Regions from separate parts of the Pristimantibacillus sp. Z349TD_6 genome, predicted to be linked through region 1. Evidence: predicted binding sites of a transcription regulator. Region 1 holds the regulator's gene; each other region holds the start of a gene.
The links. Region 1 encodes Rex, which represses fermentation and respiration genes when NADH is low (regulators of the CRP and FNR family bind a similar motif). Its sites were predicted from a motif close to TTGTGAAATATTTCACAA; they were not measured.

Region 1 (6,109 bases):
TATTTACGGATGTTCAAGCAGATCATCGATTATTGCCTTCCTATACTCATCTCATTATTGATGAAGCACATCATGTGGAAGAGGTAGCCGGCAAGCATCTAGGTATGCAAATTAACTACTTCTCTTTGACGCAGGCTATTCTTCGGCTTTATAAAGATGCGCGCTCCGGATTATTGCCTGGGCTTCGCCAGAAGCTTATGTATGAGGATGACGCACATCAAGCTTCCTGGTTAGAGACGATTGATACCGTTATTCCTATTTTTCAAGAGATTAAGGAGCACTGGGATAAGCTGTTTGAAATGTTTTATAGCTTTACGTCAACTTCATCGGATGGACCAACTGAGAATGGTCAGTCGGTATGCCGGCTTAAGAAAAACGAGCTTCCTGCAGGTTGGGAGGACGGCGTTACGGTTGAAGGAAATATCCACACTGAACTTAACCGAGTCATTCGAACTGTCGATAAGATGGTTACCGATATTAAAGACCGTGTTGACGATTCCGGTGTTCAAGCGATAATAACGGATTTAAATGGCGCGGTACGAGATTTGTCTCGGCTTAAGGATGAGCTTAGAACGTTTATCACCTTAGAGCTTGCGGAATCCGTATTTTGGATCGAGGCAAGCAGTGTTTACCGCTACAGATCTGTACAGCTATACGGTGTCCCAGTAGATGTAAGCGCTCAGCTGCAAAAATATTTTTTTGATGTCAAAGAAAGTATCGTATTAACTTCTGCAACGTTATCTGTGCAAAAATCTTTTCAATATGCGGAGGAGCAGCTTGGGTTAACTGGATACGAACAGCAGGGCAGGCTTAAAACCGTTCAATTGCCATCACCGTTTAATTACCGGGAACAGGCATTAGTTGTCATTCCACGCAACTTTCCAGTACTCAAGGGAGCAGCTGTAGATGACACCTACTTGGATATGCTTGTAAAATCGCTTTCCGATGCTGCAAAGGAAACGAAGGGCAGAATGCTTGTACTGTTCACGTCTTATCGCATGCTAAGGCAGGTTTACGAGCCGCTTAAAGAGCTTTTAAGCGTTGCAGGTATTCAAGTGCTCGGACAAGGAATAGACAGCGGCAACCGCACGAAGCTTACAAGACGTTTCCGTCAAACGCCAGAGTCCGTTTTACTCGGCACGAGCAGCTTCTGGGAAGGTGTAGATATACCCGGAGAAGCTCTGATTTGCCTTGCCATCGTTCGTTTGCCATTCCAACCGCCTAATCACCCCTTAGTGGAGGCAAAAGCCGAGATGCTGCAGCGGCAGAAACAAAATCCTTTTATGAAATTGTCGATACCCCAAGCCGTCATTCGCTTTAAACAAGGCTTTGGGCGCCTAGTAAGGACTTCACAAGACAAAGGGATTGTAATCATATATGATACAAGAGTAATTGACACTTACTACGGTAAACACTTCTTATATTCACTGCCAGGGCCAAAAATCGAAACGATGCATATGGATCAAATGGTCGTGCGAATGAGAGAATGGTTAACGGATGAAAATGCAGCATTGCCGCAGGAAAATCAAGCTGTGTCTAGCGAAGAGGAGGAAAAACGATGAAGCAGACGAAAATATCGGAGGCTGTCGTCAGAAGGCTTCCCGTTTATTTGCAAGTACTAAATGAAATGCTTAATCGTGAGATTCAGACCATTTCTTCGCAGGATTTAGGCACAAAGCTTGATTTAAATCCTGCTCAGATTCGTAAAGATCTCGCTTATTTCGGAGAGTTTGGACGGAAAGGCGTAGGCTACGATGTTGTATATTTAATTGAGAAGATACGTCAAATTTTAAAGGTTGATCAGACGATAAAGGTTGCGTTGGTTGGAGCGGGCAATCTAGGTCATGCCTTATGCAATTACAATAAATATTCCAAGGATAATATGCAGATTACCGCCGTGTTCGATGTACATCCGAGCAAAATCGGAACGAGCATTAATAATTTGATTGTAATGCCGATGAGCGAGCTTGCTGCAACGGTTGCAGAGCAAAATATTCGGATCGGCATCATTACCGTTCCAGCATTTGAAGCACAAAATGTAGCTAATCAATTTGTCGAAGCAGGCATAGAAGGAATATTGAATTTTGCCCCTGCTATTCTACGAGTACCGGATGAAATGCGAATACATAATGCTGATTTCACAAGGGAATTGCTTAGCTTAGCCTATTATTTAGCCAAAGAGGGAGAGACGCAGGATGAGTCAGATTTGGATTGAAAATGGTTTGTTTATAACGATGGATGATGAAAATCCATCATTTAGAGGACATATGGTCGTAACCGATGATCGAATTAGTTATATAGGTATGGCTGTTCCTGAGCAGCTTTCTGACACGGTGCAAAAAATAGACGGCAGCAAGCTTGCTTTTATGCCAGGTCTTATTAATACTCACGGACATGCGGCGATGAGCTTGCTTCGCGGATATTCCGATGATCAAAATTTGCAGGTTTGGCTGGAACAGAAAATGTGGCCAATGGAAGGCAAATATGTTGATCAAGATACACGTGCAGGAAGTGCTCTGGCGATCGTTGAAATGCTGAAATCAGGTACAACAGCTTTTGTTGATATGTATGATCGCATGGATCAAGTAGCTCAAATGGTTGAGCAGAGCGGTATCCGCGGTGTTTTGACAAGAGGAGTTATCGGACTATGCCCTCCTGATGTACAAGAAGCAAAGCTTGCTGAAGCAATTGCTTTTGCTCGTGATTGGAACGGGAAAGCCGATGGACGTATCACTACAATGATTTCTCCGCACGCGCCTTATACATGTCCACCAGCGTATATTGAACGATTTGTACAAGCGGCTCATGATTTTGATTTGCCTTTGCATACGCATATGTCGGAGACGATAGCGGAAGTAGAACAAAACGTGCGTGATTATGGACTTCGTCCGGTCGAACATTTGGATCGGTTAGGCTTCTTCTCACGTCCTGCACTTGTTGCGCATGCCGTGCATCTGAATGATGCGGAGATCGAGCTGCTTGCTGCTAAAGGAGTTGCGGTTTCACATAATCCTGTAAGCAATCTAAAGCTTGCTAGCGGCATTGCACGCGTTCCTGATTTGATTCGCGCAGGTGTTACAGTATCGCTTGGAACAGATAGTGTGGCAAGCAACAACAATCTTGATTTATTTGAGGAAATTCGATTCGCGGCTTTGCTTCATAAAGGTGTATCTGGAGATCCTACTGCTATCCCTGCTCTGGAAGCGTTGAAGCTTGGTACTGTGAATGGGGCAAAATCCATTTGGCAAGAGAAGAGCCTTGGTAGCCTAAAAGCAGGCATGAAGGCAGATTTCATCGCTATTGATATTGAACAGCCGCATTTCTACCCTCAGACGGATATCGTATCACATTTGGTCTACTCAGGTTCAGGCCGCGATGTGCGGCATGTATGGATTGATGGAAGACAAGTATTGAAAAACGGCGAATGTACTTGGCTTGATGAGGAGAAAATTCGTTACGAGGCACAAGCGAGCTTTGATCGCTTGCTGCAAGCTTAATGCGAGCAACAGCAAGGAAACGCAAGCCGTTTATGACACTTAAGCGATGGTTGTTGTTAATTACAGCATTCCTCTTGCTGCTTTTAACCGTTTCCTTTATCTATTTCCGTGAAGTTCAGTCGCCTGAGTGGACAGCAATTAGTGCGGCGAAGGAACAAGCGATTAAAGCAGCTGATCTTACGGAGATAGAAAAGGTACATCATCATATATGGCAAAAAAACAGTTGGGTCGTTGAAGGCATTAATCAACAGGATGAACATGTATATGTATGGCTGACAGAGGAGCAGCAACCAGTTATCATGAAAGCGTCGGAAGGCATTTCTGAGAAGTCACTCAAAGATGATTTCATCAACAAGAGGCCATTGGCAGAAATAAAGAGAATTCAGCCAGGTCTGCTTGATGACAAAACGGTGTGGGAAATCTATTATAATGACGGTGAAAAGCCTGATCATTACCGATATGATTTTTACCGCTTTGATGACGGTGCATTCATTGATTCTTATACATTACCAGCAAAAACGGGGCCGTAAGGCTCCGTTTCCTTTTATTGATGGACGATTCTTGCATAATTTCATGATATACTTTCGTATAGCGGAGTTGATATACGGAGTGTTCATAAATATATTGCAGGAGGGATTTTCATAATGATGAGACCACGTGTGATTCCAATCGTGATTACTGCTGCTATTTCCGCTTCCGTTTTATTCGGAGGCTGGGCTGTATATAATCAAGTGGCTGTAGCAGCTCCATTAGAGAAAGTAACAAAAGGCATTCAAGGTATTGTTTCTTCAGAAAAGCCTGTTATGGATCGCAATAAAGTAGCTATTTCTCTTGAATTAACGCCGGATGCGAATCTCCGGGACATCTATGAAAGTATTGCAGCTAACGGAAAAGATGTAGTTGGCAACCGTAAGCTTGAGCTTAATATAGAAGAAAAATCGAATAAGCAGCTTGAAGATCTGTGGTATGCTTCGATGTTTGAAGTTGCAGAGGCGATGGAGCGCAAAACCTACTCTCATATTCCAGATGCGATGAAAGAAGCTGCAAAATCCATGAAAGATGTCACCGTGACAACTGAAATGGATGATACGAATGTGTATATTACGATTAAAAATAGTGAAGCGGTGAAATATATCGTCCTGCCACGCACGCCTAACCAATTGGAGGCATGGTAATATGATGAAATATGGTAAAGAAATTGCGATAGGCGTACTTCCTGTACTTATTGCTTTTTTTATATATATTGGACAAAATGTTGTTCCCATCGTATTGCTGGGCGTGTTAGGCTTTGCCGTAGTTTATGCAGCACGTGGTAGAGGCAAGCTGACCGCGTTGTCTAGCCAGAAGCGGCGTTCTGAAGAGAAAATGACACCACTCACCTTTGAGGAAATTGGAGGTCAGGAGCGTGCCAAGCAGGAGCTTGTAGAGGCGCTTGATTTTCTCGTTCATCAAGAACAAATTGCTAAGCTTGGTATTCGCCCGTTAAAAGGCATCCTGCTGTCAGGCCCCCCAGGAACAGGAAAGACGCTGCTTGCTAAGGCAGCTGCTCAATATACAGATTCGATTTATTTGGCTGCATCCGGCAGTGAGTTTGTTGAAATGTATGTCGGTGTAGGTGCAGGACGTATTCGCGACCTGTTCAAAGAGGCGCGTACAAAAGCGAATAAAGCGAAAAAAAGCAGTGCTGTTATTTTTATTGATGAGATTGAAGTTATTGGCGGTAAACGAGATGGCGGTCAGCAGCGCGAGTATGATCAAACCTTGAATCAGCTATTGACAGAGATGGACGGTATTTATGCAAATGAATCACCGCGTATTTTGTTAATTGCGGCTACTAACCGTAAGGAAATGCTCGATAGCGCTTTGCTCCGTCCAGGCCGTTTTGACAGGCACATCGGTGTTGAACTTCCTGATAAAAAGGGCAGATTGCATATTTTGAACATCCATGCAAAAAATAAACCTATCCGATCAGGCGTGAACTTAGAACGCATTGCAAGTGAATCCTTTGGTTTCTCAGGTGCGCAGCTAGAGAGCGTCATGAATGAAGCGGCGATTTATGCGATGCGTGAGAGCAGTGAAACCATCGCTGAACAGCATTTATCGATGGCTATTGATAAGGTTATGATGGGTGAAAAAACGGATCGTGAGGCATCAAAAGAAGAGCGTGAACGGATTGCGCTTCATGAGCTCGGACATGCAATTATGGCAGAACTAATGCGTCCAGGCAGCGTGTCACAGGTTGCTTTGTCTCCGCGCGGTCAAGCGTTAGGTTATGTTCGTCACAATCCGCAGCAGGATCAATATTTGTACACAAAACAGTTCCTTAACGGTCAAATTATGATTGCATTAGGCGGAGCCGCTGCTGAGGAAATGTTTTATGGTGATCGGAGCACTGGATCAAGAGGTGACTTCGAACAATCGATGAATATCGTCAAAACGTTAGTGGAATCGGGATTGACTGATCTTGGCATTATTGATTCTTCGATGATGACAAAAGATGGATGGGCAAGCATCAATCGAACCATTTTGGATGAGCTGATGCTGCAAACAAAAGGTCTGCTTGAGTCGAATAGAGAAGTGTTTATCAAGTCTCTTGAGACGCTTCTGCGTGA
Region 2 (6,109 bases), 3.3 Mb from region 1:
ATGCGGCTTCCTTCATCGTGTTCATCGTAACGTCGCTCAACGCAGTCATTTACGCAAGTCACCATCTGCTCAGAGAAGGCGCCTTCAAGATTCATGTTAGAGAATGCGGTTGGTTCTTTACTTTGCTGCTTCTATTTTGGCTAACCTTTATGGATAACATTTTCCCTTACTCATATGAGCTATTTAATATATTGAATTTCATTGTAGTTACGATCGCAGCCTTTCTATTTGTTAGGCGCAGCCAAGCCCTTGAAGCAGCCATAAGCTTCGTATTCTGGTTCATCTTCCTTGCGTTCAAATATTACGACTTGTTCTGGACGTTATTGCACAAGTCGATTACACTCGCTCTGCTTGGCGTGATTATCATAGCAGCGACATATATTTACGCCTATAGAACACGTGCAGCAGTGTCTGAACAAGCAGACTCATTCAGCCGATTGCTGCGCAGAAGCCCCGCTCTCATTGCAATCGTTGTAGTGCTGCAGCTCGGTTATGTCGGTTACCATGCCGCAGTAAGCGAAATATTGCTCTCGAGCGGCACTCCGATTAAGCTGGCCATCGTGCCGCTTGATCCACGGTCCATTTTGCAAGGCGATTATGTAGCGCTCCAATACAATATTTCGGCACCGCCAGATCACATCGCTCAGGAACTGGAAAGACGTCCAAGCAACAGCCGAATTAAGGTCGTGCTTCAACAAGGAGCCGGCGGCGTATACAACTTGGATCGTTTATATAAAAAAGGTGAGCCTTTAGCTAACAAGGAAATCATTATTAACGGTTCCACTAGCGGCTGGAGAAACATCCAGTACGGCATAGAATCTTATTTTGTACCCGAAGGCACTGGGCTGGAAACGGAGCAAAATGCCCGCTTCGCGTATGTAATGGTTGGAACAAAAGGCGACGCTATCCTAGAGAAATTAACGAAGGAATAGCGCTGTATATTTGACCTCCAATAAACAAAAAAGAAGCAGGACCTATACAGCGCAACAGCGCTGTGGAGGTCCTGCTTCTTTCAAAATAGAAAGAAATATTACATTTACTTCTACTTCGCTTATATTTGCCCAACAACGCTGCTTCCGTTTGCTGAGGACGTTGAAGGCTTTTTTTGCATACTCATTCGATTATCCGTGCATCAATTTGTTCAATTCCGTAAATTCCTCTAAATAACCGTTTCTCTCCAGCTCCATTAATGCCTTCCGAATGCTGGTCTCATCCTCGCCAGATTGATCTGATAGTGCTAAGAGCTCAGGCAATGTAATGTTTTTATGCTCCTTGCAATACGTGAGCAGCCCTTTGGCTGCCCAAGATAAGCGATCATCCTGGAATTCACCGATCATTTTACGGAACAATTTATGTGGGATTAGCTGCTCGTCAACTAAGGCTTGCATCGCTTTTATTGCAAGTTTTGTCGTCATACGGCCTTTTTTGGCAACCTCGTCTAAGGTGAGCGATGCGGAATCCGCCGTGCTTGAGCTGAGTACGATATAAATCATTTGCGAATAAATATCCAAGCTTTGGTTATAAAAGATTTCGGTGGAAACAGTGAAGTTTCTAACGTTTCCCGGTGTAATTTCTGTTGTCATGTTCTTTCTCTCCCTTCCGAATGGTCTATACCATAATAAAGGTTCGGATACGGGGTTTCAAATGGGGCCTCATTAGAAAAAGTTAATCGCAGTCGCTTAACCGCGAAGAAACATAATTTTTATCTAGGTAAGGTCATCTTTCTTCTTCTCTTTCCGGATTGTAGCGGTATTTTTCCAAATCAATTCGCCCGTCCTCGCTCGCTGCAACACCTTCCTCTTTTAAATAAAAGATCTGCATGTAACGAGCTTCCTCCTCTTGAATCGATATCTCCCCTTTTGCATTAACAACTCTGTGCCAGGGAAGATTATAAATGCCGCTCATCGAATGCAGAACTCGGACAACCTGCCTTGCCCCCCTGCGATTGCCAGCCAGTTCTGCGACTTGACCATACGTCATTACGGTGCCTTCCGGAATCGCCTTAATGATGGATACAACTCTTTGCGTATAGGGCTGCATATTAGAACTCCTTTAGGTATGTTTAGGTATGTTTTTAATCATTGTTTTTTATTATCATAACTGAATTGCGCTTCATTTACGCTTGTTGAACGATAAAGCGTTTAAAATCACGGTACATCATTCCATTTAATATCCATAAATTGGATGATTAATCAACGAAAAGCAGCTATATGCCTGAATGTCAGGAATATTCCAAATCTTTTTACCGAAAGCAATAAATTTCTTTTTAACTTTTGGTGAAAACGATGTAGAATAGAAACAAAGGGTTTAATCCGATTACGTCATACGCGCATTCACATCCTTCTGCCTCACGCAGAAATAAGACTGTTACGTCCGCATAAACATTTTTCGAATAACTATGTGAAAAGTGTAACAATCTTTCAGGATGCATCTTTAACTTTAGCGGCTGACACAATTGAGACTACAACTTACTTTCAAATTTACGTAAAGGAGGACATTCTATTATGTCACAACCATCTGCTGGACAAGAGGTTGCAGCTAGCCTCGTCGAAGAAAAACAAACGTTGGATGTACTTGATCAATTGATGAAGCCGGAGGTTCAAGAGTCTCTAACTGTACTCGTGGACAGCCTGCCTAAATTAGCTGAAATGGTTACTCTAATGACCAAAGCTTATGATTTTGCACAAAACATCGCTACAGACAAAGTGTTGATCAACGATTTCGCTCAAGGTATCGGTGAATTCGTTAAACCGGTTCAAGAGAAAGCAAAAGGTATCGCAACAGCAGCTATTGAAGCTGGCGAGCGCTCGCAAGAAGCGGCTAACTCTTCTGTTGGCCTATTCGCTATGTTGAAAATGCTTAAAGATCCGGAAGTTCAAAAAACGCTTCGTTTCGCGCAAGCTTTCCTTAGTGTTTTGTCTGAACGCAAAAACGATAAAGTATAATACACCGAATACGTATAGAACGAACGGAGGATGAACATGTCGAAGCAAATACTAATTCTTGGTGGCGGTTATGGCGGTCTTCTTACTGCTCTAACAGCACGCAAACATTTGACTGCAGCAGAAGCTAGCATCACAATCGTAAACCGTTTTCCAACTCACCAAATCATTACTGAGCTGCACAGACTTGCTGGGGACACAATCGCTGAGCAAGCGGTCGCTCTTCCACTTAGCAAGCTTCTAGGCGACAAACAAGTTAACATCATCGTTGACTCGGTTAAAGAAATTAAACCTAACGAGAAGCAAGTGGTTCTTGAAAGCGGGCAAGTGCAAAAGTACGACACTCTTGTTGTAGCACTTGGAAGTGAAACGAACTACTTCGGCATTCCAGGATTGGAAGAGAACAGCCTTGTTCTTAAATCCGTTGCTGATGCTAACAAAATCCGCAAGCATGTTGAAGATCGTCTTGACGCTTACAAAAAATCAGGCAACAAAGCTGATGCAACAATCGTTGTTGGCGGCGGCGGCTTGACTGGCGTTGAGCTTGTTGGCGAATTCGCTGACAGACTTCCTGAGATTTGCCGCAGCAAAGGCATCGACTTCAATGATATTTCGCTGTATTGCGTAGAAGCCGGCCCTGCCGTTCTGCCAATCTTCCCGAAAGTATTGATCGATCGCGCTGTAACAAGCCTTGAGAAACGCGGTGTTAACTTCATCACTAGCGTAGCGATTACAGAAGCGACAAAAAGCTCCGTATCGCTTAAAGACGGACGTACGATTGAATCCAGCACAATCATTTGGACTGGCGGCGTTAAAGGTAATCCAGTTGTCGGCAGCAGCGGTCTTGCAGAAGACCGTGGTCGTTCACTTGTTACACCAACGCTTCAATCGACTTCACACGCTGATGTATTCCTTGCTGGCGACTGTGCAGTTGTATTCCCAGAAGGCAGCGAACGTCCTTACCCTCCAACAGCTCAGCTTGCTTGGCAAATGGGCGAAACGGTAGGCTACAACCTAGCGGTTCAAATCAAAGGCGGCGTTATGGATAAGTTTGTACCTGTATTCTCCGGAACACTGGGCAGCCTTGGCCGTAAAGATGGCGTAGGCACAATCGGCGGCAACGCGACTCAGCTTAAGGGCTTGCCTGCTTCCCTTATGAAGGAAGCTAGTAACGTTCGTTACCTGTCGCATATTCACGGTTTGTTCGCACTAGCTTACTAATATACACAAACAAGAAGAAGGAGGGCAGCAGCCCTCCTTCTTTTTGTTATATCCATCAGCTAACCTTACTTCTGCAATGCCTGCCATTCTTTAAATTGCTTCTGATATTCAGCGACGACCTTATCAAGACCAGCAGCCTTTAAGCTTTGAAGAGCTGCCGGGAAGTATTTATCGTAGGATACCACGCCCATTTTAATTGGAATGATCTTCGATTTCACTTCGGAAAGCACATTCGCATATTCAACAGCAATCGGCTCCGTATTTAGGCGGAAACCAAGAACAGGTGAGAATTCCACTGGATTCGATGGCTCTGTCGTTTGCATTTTTAAATAATCTTCCGGCGTTTTCACATCAAACAACATATAGTTAATGTTGCCGATCATCCACGAATCAAAATAATACGATTCATCATTCGCGTCACGAATAAATTCTGCCGTACGCTCGCCTACCGCTTTGTAGTGCGTGCCTTCTTCCCCATATAGGAACAGGTTATGGTTATCCTTATTGCTGTACAGCCAGTTCAAGAACATAATAGCTGCTTCTGGGTGCTTCGATGTAATTGGAACTGCATTTGTATTTCCGAATGCCAAGTATTGAAGCAGCGGTTTCTCTTCTGCCAAATAACCCTCGCCTACTTTTGCCTCTGGGTTATTTCTTGCAATTGCGATCGAAGAGTACAAAGCACCGTTCGTGCTGTAAATAAAATCGCCCAGTGTCATGGCTTTGTCGCGCTCTTCCTTCTTATACGTCAAAATATCAGGGTTAATCAGCTTTTTCTCATAAAGTTGGCGGAAAAACTCTGCATCTTTTTTGAATTCTTCACTCTCGAGCCACGAGCTTATATTGCCCGCTTGATCGACCTTAATGATTTGTTCGCGGTAATCTACAAAAAATGGCCATGAATCGTACGTACGATGTAAAAATACTGGCGTAACATCCGTTTCCGTTTGAATATATAATTTCTTGCCGGAAGCCTGCTGCATCTTCTCAGCCGTTGCGATAAGCTCGTCCGACGTTTTTGGGAAAGGCATACCTACTTTATCGAGCAAGTCTTGGCGGAAGCCAAGCGTACCCATCTCACCGCTGCCTGAGGTCTCATAACGCCATACAGCCGGGACGGAATAGATTTTACCATCGATTTTCGCGGCATCCCATGCGTAGTCAGGAATGATTTTTTTCAGCTCTGGACCATACTTGTCAATGAGCTCATCGAGCGGCTGAAGCGCGCCTCGCCCAACATAAGAGCCTGTAGGCACGGAGCTGTTCTCCATAACATGAAGCATGTCAAACTCGTCACCTGTGCTCAGCATTAGGTTGGTTTTCTGATCCCAAGCATCCCAAGGGATAAAATTTATTTCCAGCTTAACGTTAACACCGTCAGCCTTCAGTTTTTCGTTTACTTTTTGGACAACCTCATCGGTATGAGGTTTGGCTGTACCCGGAATCACGTATTTCAGCGGCAATACTTCAGCGTTATCTCCTTCGTTTCCACTGGCATTGCCATTTGAACCCGCTTTGTCTCCCGCATTACTGCAAGCCATCATAAGAACGAGCATCATAACAATAACCAAGCTTGCCGGAATAAAGCGCAACTTCCTGTTGTTCATCTTGATTAACCCCTCTCTGAATCTTTAATTATATATGGCCCTAAGGCGACATATCTATCCTTTGACTGCTCCAACGATAAGACCCTTGATAATAAAACGCTGCAGGAACGGGTAAAGCAGTACGATAGGACCAATGGTTATGATAGCTACCGCCATTTTGAATGATTCGGTCGGAATCGTTATGTTGGAAGTAACCAAGCCCTGCATCTGGTTCACCATATTGATCTCGGATTGCAGCTTATACAATAAATATTGCAAAGGGTACAAGCTTTCTTTGTCTACCAGCATGATCGCGTTGAACCAATTGTTCCAATAACCTAATCCGTAAAATAAAGCGAT
Region 3 (6,109 bases), 3.6 Mb from region 1:
AAGGTGATCAAGGCAAAAATGTACTGGATGGTACCAGCTTCAACATTCGTGCAGGAGAGATTTTTGGCATAGCCGGTGTTGATGGCAATGGGCAAAGCGAGCTCATTTACGCTATAACAGGTATGCGCAAACTGGACGGCGGCAGCGTTAAGCTGAACGGCAAGGATATGACGAACCATTCTCCGCGCCAAATATCGGTTGCGGGAGTAGGGCATATACCAGAGGATCGGCATAAGCATGGGCTGGTGCTAGATTTCTCAGTTAGTGAGAATATGATTTTGAATACGTATTTTGAGCCGGAATTCGGCCGTTCCATGTTTATTGATTACAACAGCATGGACAAGCTGTCTGAAAAGCTTGTTAACGAATTTGATGTTCGCTCATCAGGTATTCATACGCATGCTCGTCAGTTGTCTGGCGGAAACCAGCAGAAGGCTATTATCGCACGGGAGCTTCATAAAGATCCTGATTTGCTTATTGCGGTTCAGCCTACACGCGGCCTCGACATCGGTGCGATCGAATTTGTGCACAAGCGGTTGGTACAAGCTCGAAACGAAGGAAAAGCGATTTTACTCGTATCATTTGAGCTTGATGAGCTGTATGCATTGTCCGATCGAATTGCGGTCATGTATGAAGGCAAGCTAATGGGTGAGGTTGATGCTGAGCAGAGAGATGATCAGCAGCTTGGACTTATGATGGCTGGTAACAAAATAGCTGTACCTGCATCAGAGGGGAGAGGATAGCGTATATGGAAACCTTGAAAAAAATATTTAATAAATCGTCTATCCTTATTCCAATTGTGTCAATCATTCTTGGATTTGTGGTTGGCGCCATTGCCATGCTTGCTGGAGGGTACGATCCAATTCTAGCGTACACTTCTTTAATCAATAAGCTGTTTAGCACTCCTTACAATATGGGAGAAGCGGTTCGAGCAATTACACCATTGATCTTTACAGGTTTAGCCGTTTCCTTCGCTTTCCGTACAGGTCTATTCAATATCGGTGTAGAGGGACAATTTGTAATGGGCATGACTGGCGCGACAATCGTAGGCGTGCTGCTTGACCTGCCATGGTATATACATGCGCCTCTAGCTGTAATTACGGGTGCTGTATTCGGTGGCCTATGGGCGGGTATTGCTGGTTACTTGAAAGCGAAGCGTGGAGTAAATGAAGTTATTTCATCCATCATGCTGAATTGGATCGCATTGTTCCTCTCCAATTTTATCATTGCGAAGTTTCTTGTTGAGAAAGGCCAGCAGAAGTCGATGCCGGTTCATGAATCAGCTATGGTGAAAATTGATTGGCTTATTAAACTGACAGACAACGCTCGTATGCACTGGGGTACGGTAGTTGCTCTCATTTGTATCGTTGTGTTTTATTTCGTGTTATGGCGTACGAAACAAGGCTACGAGCTTCGTGCTGTTGGACATAATCCGGATGCAGCGTTATATGCGGGTATGAACGTTAACGTAACGATGGTTAAGTCGATGTTTATAAGCGGCGTATTCGCTGGTCTGGGCGGCGTGTTTGAAATTTTAGGCGTGTTCGGCAACCAGACCGTTATGGCTGCTTCTCCGGGCTATGGGTTTGATGGTATTGCGGTAGCGCTCCTTGGCGGAAATACGCCGATTGGTGTATTCCTTGGCGCAATCTTATTCGGTGGACTCAGCTACGGTTCAGCAGGCATGAGCTTTGGTGCAGGTGTTCCTCCTGAGGTCGTGCGTATCGTAATCGGCGCCGTTATTTTCTTCGTTGCTTCGCATGGATTGGTGAAGTGGTTCTTAAAGCCTTTTCTAAATAAACGTGCAAGCAAGCGGAAGGAGGCGGTGTAGGATGAACGTGCTAGACATCATTGGACAACTTATTAATACAACGCTCGTGTTCTCCACCGCGCTCATTTTTACAGCACTTGGCGGTATGTACTCAGAGCGCTCAGGTGTTGTGAACATCGGACTAGAGGGCTTGATGGTTTCAGGAGCGTTCGCCGCGGCAGTTGCAACGGAGTATGCGATACAAGCTGGGTTAGGCAGTGCATCACCGTGGATTGGATTTATAGCTGCAGCTATTTATGGTACGTTATTTGCTTTATTGCATGCGATATCAACGATCACGTTCCGTGCGGATCAAACCGTCGTCGGTGTCGTTATTAACATCCTATCGCTTGGCTTAGCGCTTTACCTAACCAAAAGCATTTATGATGGATCAGGTCAAACGCCGCTTTTGGCTAATGTATTTCACAAAGTGAAAATACCTTATTTATCTGATATTCCGTTGCTCGGGAAAGCTATTTTCACCGCGTATCCGACGACGTATATTGTTCTAGCTATCGCAGTGATCAGTTATTTCGTCTTGTTCCACACGCCGTTTGGCTTGCGTCTGCGTGCTGTGGGCGAACATCCGAGCTCTGCGGATACCGTTGGTATTAGCGTAACCAAATACCGTTATATCGGTGTATTGCTCAGCGGCGCGCTTGCAGGTCTTGGCGGTGCGACAATTACGTTGACGACGACAAGCAGCTTTGCGCATAATACGATTTCTGGGCAAGGATTTATTGCGCTCGCAGCACTGATTTTCGGTAAATGGAATCCGCTTGGCGTTGTAGGAGCAGCAATGTTCTTCGGTCTAGCTCAGGCGCTTAGAAGCTTTGCACAGCGCTTTGAATTCTCGCAGCATATTCCAGTTGAATTTTTCTACATGCTGCCATACGTTTTAACTCTGATTGTTTTGGCAGGAGCTGTCGGCCGTTCAAATGCGCCATCAGCACTTGGTCAACCTTACGATCCAGCAAAAAGATAATTCAAAATGGTCTCTCTCCATCACGGAGAGAGACTTTTTTTATTTCGTTGCAAAAACAAGAGATGACGGAGGTCGCGATTATATAGTAAAAAAGGTTCATTTACGAAGAATGGGAGTGAGATACAGCGATCAAAATAATTTATTTTAAATTGCTGCCTTAAAAAGGCCTTTAACGCATTGACAGTAGCATCTACCGCGTGTAAATTAAAACTTAATCAAATGAATTTATCCCTTTTGGTTTAAACTATAGGTAAGCGACTTTCTAAGTTTGTGCATCAATTCACAAAGTTCAGCTTGCCGTATAACGGAATGGGTTATCGCCCATCCTTCATAAGAGGAGAGGATCTACTGTGGAAGCACTGGCACTGGAACGCAAGGCGGAGCAAAACCGAGAGCTGCGTGAACGGTTGTTACAGTTGAAGAAAGAACGGAATGCTATCATTTTAGCTCATTATTATCAACGTGATGAAATTCAAGAGGTAGCTGATTTCCGTGGAGATTCCTTCCTGCTTGCGCAGAAGGCTGCACAAACGGATGCTGAAGTTATTGTTTTTTGCGGCGTTCACTTTATGGGTGAGAGCGCAAAAATTTTGGCTCCTAATAAAACCGTTATCATTCCCGACGAGCGTGCGGGCTGTCCGATGGCCGACATGGTAAGTGTTGATGGCTTGCGTAAGCTGAAAGCGCAGCACCCGAATGCAAAAGTCGTTACTTACATTAACTCGTCTGCTGAGATCAAAGCTGAGACTGATATTTGCTGCACATCGGCAAATGCGGTTAAAGTTGTCAATTCGGTTGAAGGCGACGAGATCATCTGGGTACCAGATAAGAACCTAGGCCACTATGTGCAGCAGAATACAGATAAGAAAATGATTATCTGGGAAGGTTACTGCAATACGCACGATATGCTGACGGTTAAAGACGTAGAAGAAATGAAAGCGAAATATCCTAATGCGCAATTCGTTGTGCATCCGGAATGTCGTCCTGAAGTTGTTGAGCTAGGCGACTTTGTAGGCAGTACAACCGCTATTATTAAATATTGTAAAGAATCAGATTGCCAAGAATTTATCGTGGGAACAGAAGATGGCACTGGCTATCAGCTTCGTTTAGACAGCCCAGGTAAAACTTTTCATTTTGCATCTAAATATTTGGTGTGCCCTAACATGAAAGTAAATAATTTGAAGAAGCTAGTGAAATGCTTGGAAACGATGCAGCCTCAAATCTACGTACCGCCACATGTTGCAGATCAAGCCCGTTTATCCTTGGAGCGCATGCTACTCGTGAAGTAGTATGCGCTGCTTCTACGCTTGGAGGAGCCAATGATGATTCCTAGATATTTAGTCGATGTGCAGTTAAGTGAGCTGCCTGTTATAGAAAAAGATGTGATTGTAATTGGGGCCGGCATTGCCGGTCTTTTTACCGCTATACGAGCAAGTGAAAACAATTCTGTCCTCATGATTACGAAAAAATCGCTGCTCGACAGCAATACGCGTTATGCGCAGGGCGGTATCGCTGCGGTTATTTCGGATGAGGATTCGCCGGCTTACCATAGACAAGATACACTCGTAGCGGGTGCAGGCTTATGTTCTAATGAAGCGGTTGATGTACTCGTTCATGAGGGACCCAAAGGTGTTCGCAGCTTAATAAAGATGGGAACGCAATTTGATCTGGAAAATGGCGAGTTTGCGCTTACGAAGGAAGGAGCGCATAGCCAGCGGCGTATTTTGCATGCTAACGGGGATGCTACAGGTTTTGAGATTGTACGAGCATTGTCCGAAACAGCTATTGCCAATCCTAAGATCGAAGTTTGGGATGACCATTTTGTTATTGATTTGGTTACACAGGACGGCGAATGCTGTGGTGTCATTGTACAGAAGCCGAGCGGTGCGCGGTTGTTTGTAAGAGGCAAAGCCGTCATTTTGAGCTCAGGCGGGGCGGGCCAGTTGTACCGTTACACAACAAATCCTGAGGTTGCTACAGGAGACGGCATTGCGATGGCTTATCGAGCAGGGGCATACATACAGGATGTCGAGTTTATTCAGTTCCACCCTACCTCTCTATGTTATCCAGGTGCGCCAAGGTTTTTGATATCAGAGGCTGTGCGCGGCGAAGGGGCGTATCTTCGTAATATTAAAGGAGAGCGCTTCATGGAACGCTACCATGAACAGCTGGAGCTGGCACCGCGCGATGTTGTGGCGAGAGCCATCGTCAGTGAAATGGAAGAGACGAAATCGACTTTCGTTTATATTGATATTACACATGAATCACCGGAAATGGTGAAGCACCGTTTTCCTACTATATATGAATATTGCTTAAAATACGGCCTCGACTTGACGTCGGACTGGATTCCGGTTGCACCAGCTATGCATTATATGATGGGCGGAGTGAAAACCGACCTAAATGGGGAAACGAATATAAAGCGTTTATTCGCTTGTGGCGAAGTTTCCTCAACAGGTGTACACGGCGCTAATCGATTAGCGAGCAATTCGCTTTCCGAGGCCATTGTATTTGGCAGAAGAATTGTAAAACGAATCGATGAGCTTCCGAGTCTTACGATTCAGCCTATTATTAGTAATGAGATAGAACGAAGCAGTACATCAATCCAAGCTGTCGTAGAAAGACGGCTTAAGCTGCAAAAGATCATGGTCCGTTATGCTGGCTTGCGCCGCGATGCAAGTGGTCTTATGAAAGGTCTTGAGGAATTGAAACGGCAGTTGCCTATCTATCAATCCGTTCTGACGGGGCGTGAGGAATACGAATTTGCTAATCTGCTCACCTGTGCCCTGCTGACTACGGAAGCTGCACTCTCTCGGGAGGAAAGTCGTGGTGCGCATTTCCGAGAGGATTTCCCGGTACGCGATGATGCAATGTGGAGAAAGCATACGGTGTTACACCGTCTATATGGATTGACGGAGGAGCGAATAGAGGATGTTTGAATGGATGGCAGGCGGTTATAATGCGGCAGTGCGCGAGCAAATTCGCGGATGGCTTGCAGAGGATATAGGCAGTGGGGATATTACGACCGAAACGACGATTCCAAGGGACTCGCGTTCCAAAGCGGTTATCCATGTGAAGGAAAGCGGTATAATTGCAGGGCTTCCGATTGCGAAGCTCGTATTTGAGGTTGTTGATTCGTCACTTGTCTTTGATTCCAAAGTACAGGATGGCGAGTATGTAAACAAGGGTACGATTATCGCCACTGTAGAGGGCAGCACGCATAGCCTATTAACCGGAGAGCGACTTGCGCTTAACTTAATGCAACGGCTGTCTGGCATTGCGACTAAGACACGTTCTTTCATCGATGCGCTTGAAGG

Region 2: a site for Rex is predicted at 2,399-2,416, ahead of AC0VYE_RS33235 (DUF1641 domain-containing protein). Genes of this name have one in related genera too.
Region 3: a site for Rex is predicted at 3,064-3,081, ahead of nadA (quinolinate synthase NadA). Genes of this name have one in related genera too.

The regions. Positions count from the first base shown of each region.
Region 1 is NZ_CM149662.1:4,327,556-4,333,664, reverse strand. Features, by position in the region: gene dinG (ATP-dependent DNA helicase DinG) at 1-1,562, shown strand, start outside; gene AC0VYE_RS18895 (redox-sensing transcriptional repressor Rex) at 1,559-2,215, shown strand; gene AC0VYE_RS18890 (amidohydrolase) at 2,196-3,497, shown strand; gene AC0VYE_RS18885 (cell wall elongation regulator TseB-like domain-containing protein) at 3,530-4,027, shown strand; gene AC0VYE_RS18880 (hypothetical protein) at 4,142-4,672, shown strand; gene AC0VYE_RS18875 (AAA family ATPase) at 4,674-6,109, shown strand, end outside.
Region 2 is NZ_CM149662.1:7,661,125-7,667,233, forward strand. Features, by position in the region: gene AC0VYE_RS33220 (GDYXXLXY domain-containing protein) at 1-932, shown strand, start outside; gene AC0VYE_RS33225 (hypothetical protein) at 1,122-1,583, opposite strand; gene AC0VYE_RS33230 (MGMT family protein) at 1,717-2,040, opposite strand; gene AC0VYE_RS33235 (DUF1641 domain-containing protein) at 2,505-2,945, shown strand; gene AC0VYE_RS33240 (NAD(P)/FAD-dependent oxidoreductase) at 2,982-4,163, shown strand; gene AC0VYE_RS33245 (extracellular solute-binding protein) at 4,229-5,770, opposite strand; gene AC0VYE_RS33250 (carbohydrate ABC transporter permease) at 5,825-6,109, opposite strand, start outside.
Region 3 is NZ_CM149662.1:76,677-82,785, forward strand. Features, by position in the region: gene AC0VYE_RS00370 (ABC transporter ATP-binding protein) at 1-743, shown strand, start outside; gene AC0VYE_RS00375 (ABC transporter permease) at 749-1,831, shown strand; gene AC0VYE_RS00380 (ABC transporter permease) at 1,833-2,795, shown strand; gene nadA (quinolinate synthase NadA) at 3,146-4,084, shown strand; gene nadB (L-aspartate oxidase) at 4,118-5,731, shown strand; gene nadC (carboxylating nicotinate-nucleotide diphosphorylase) at 5,724-6,109, shown strand, end outside.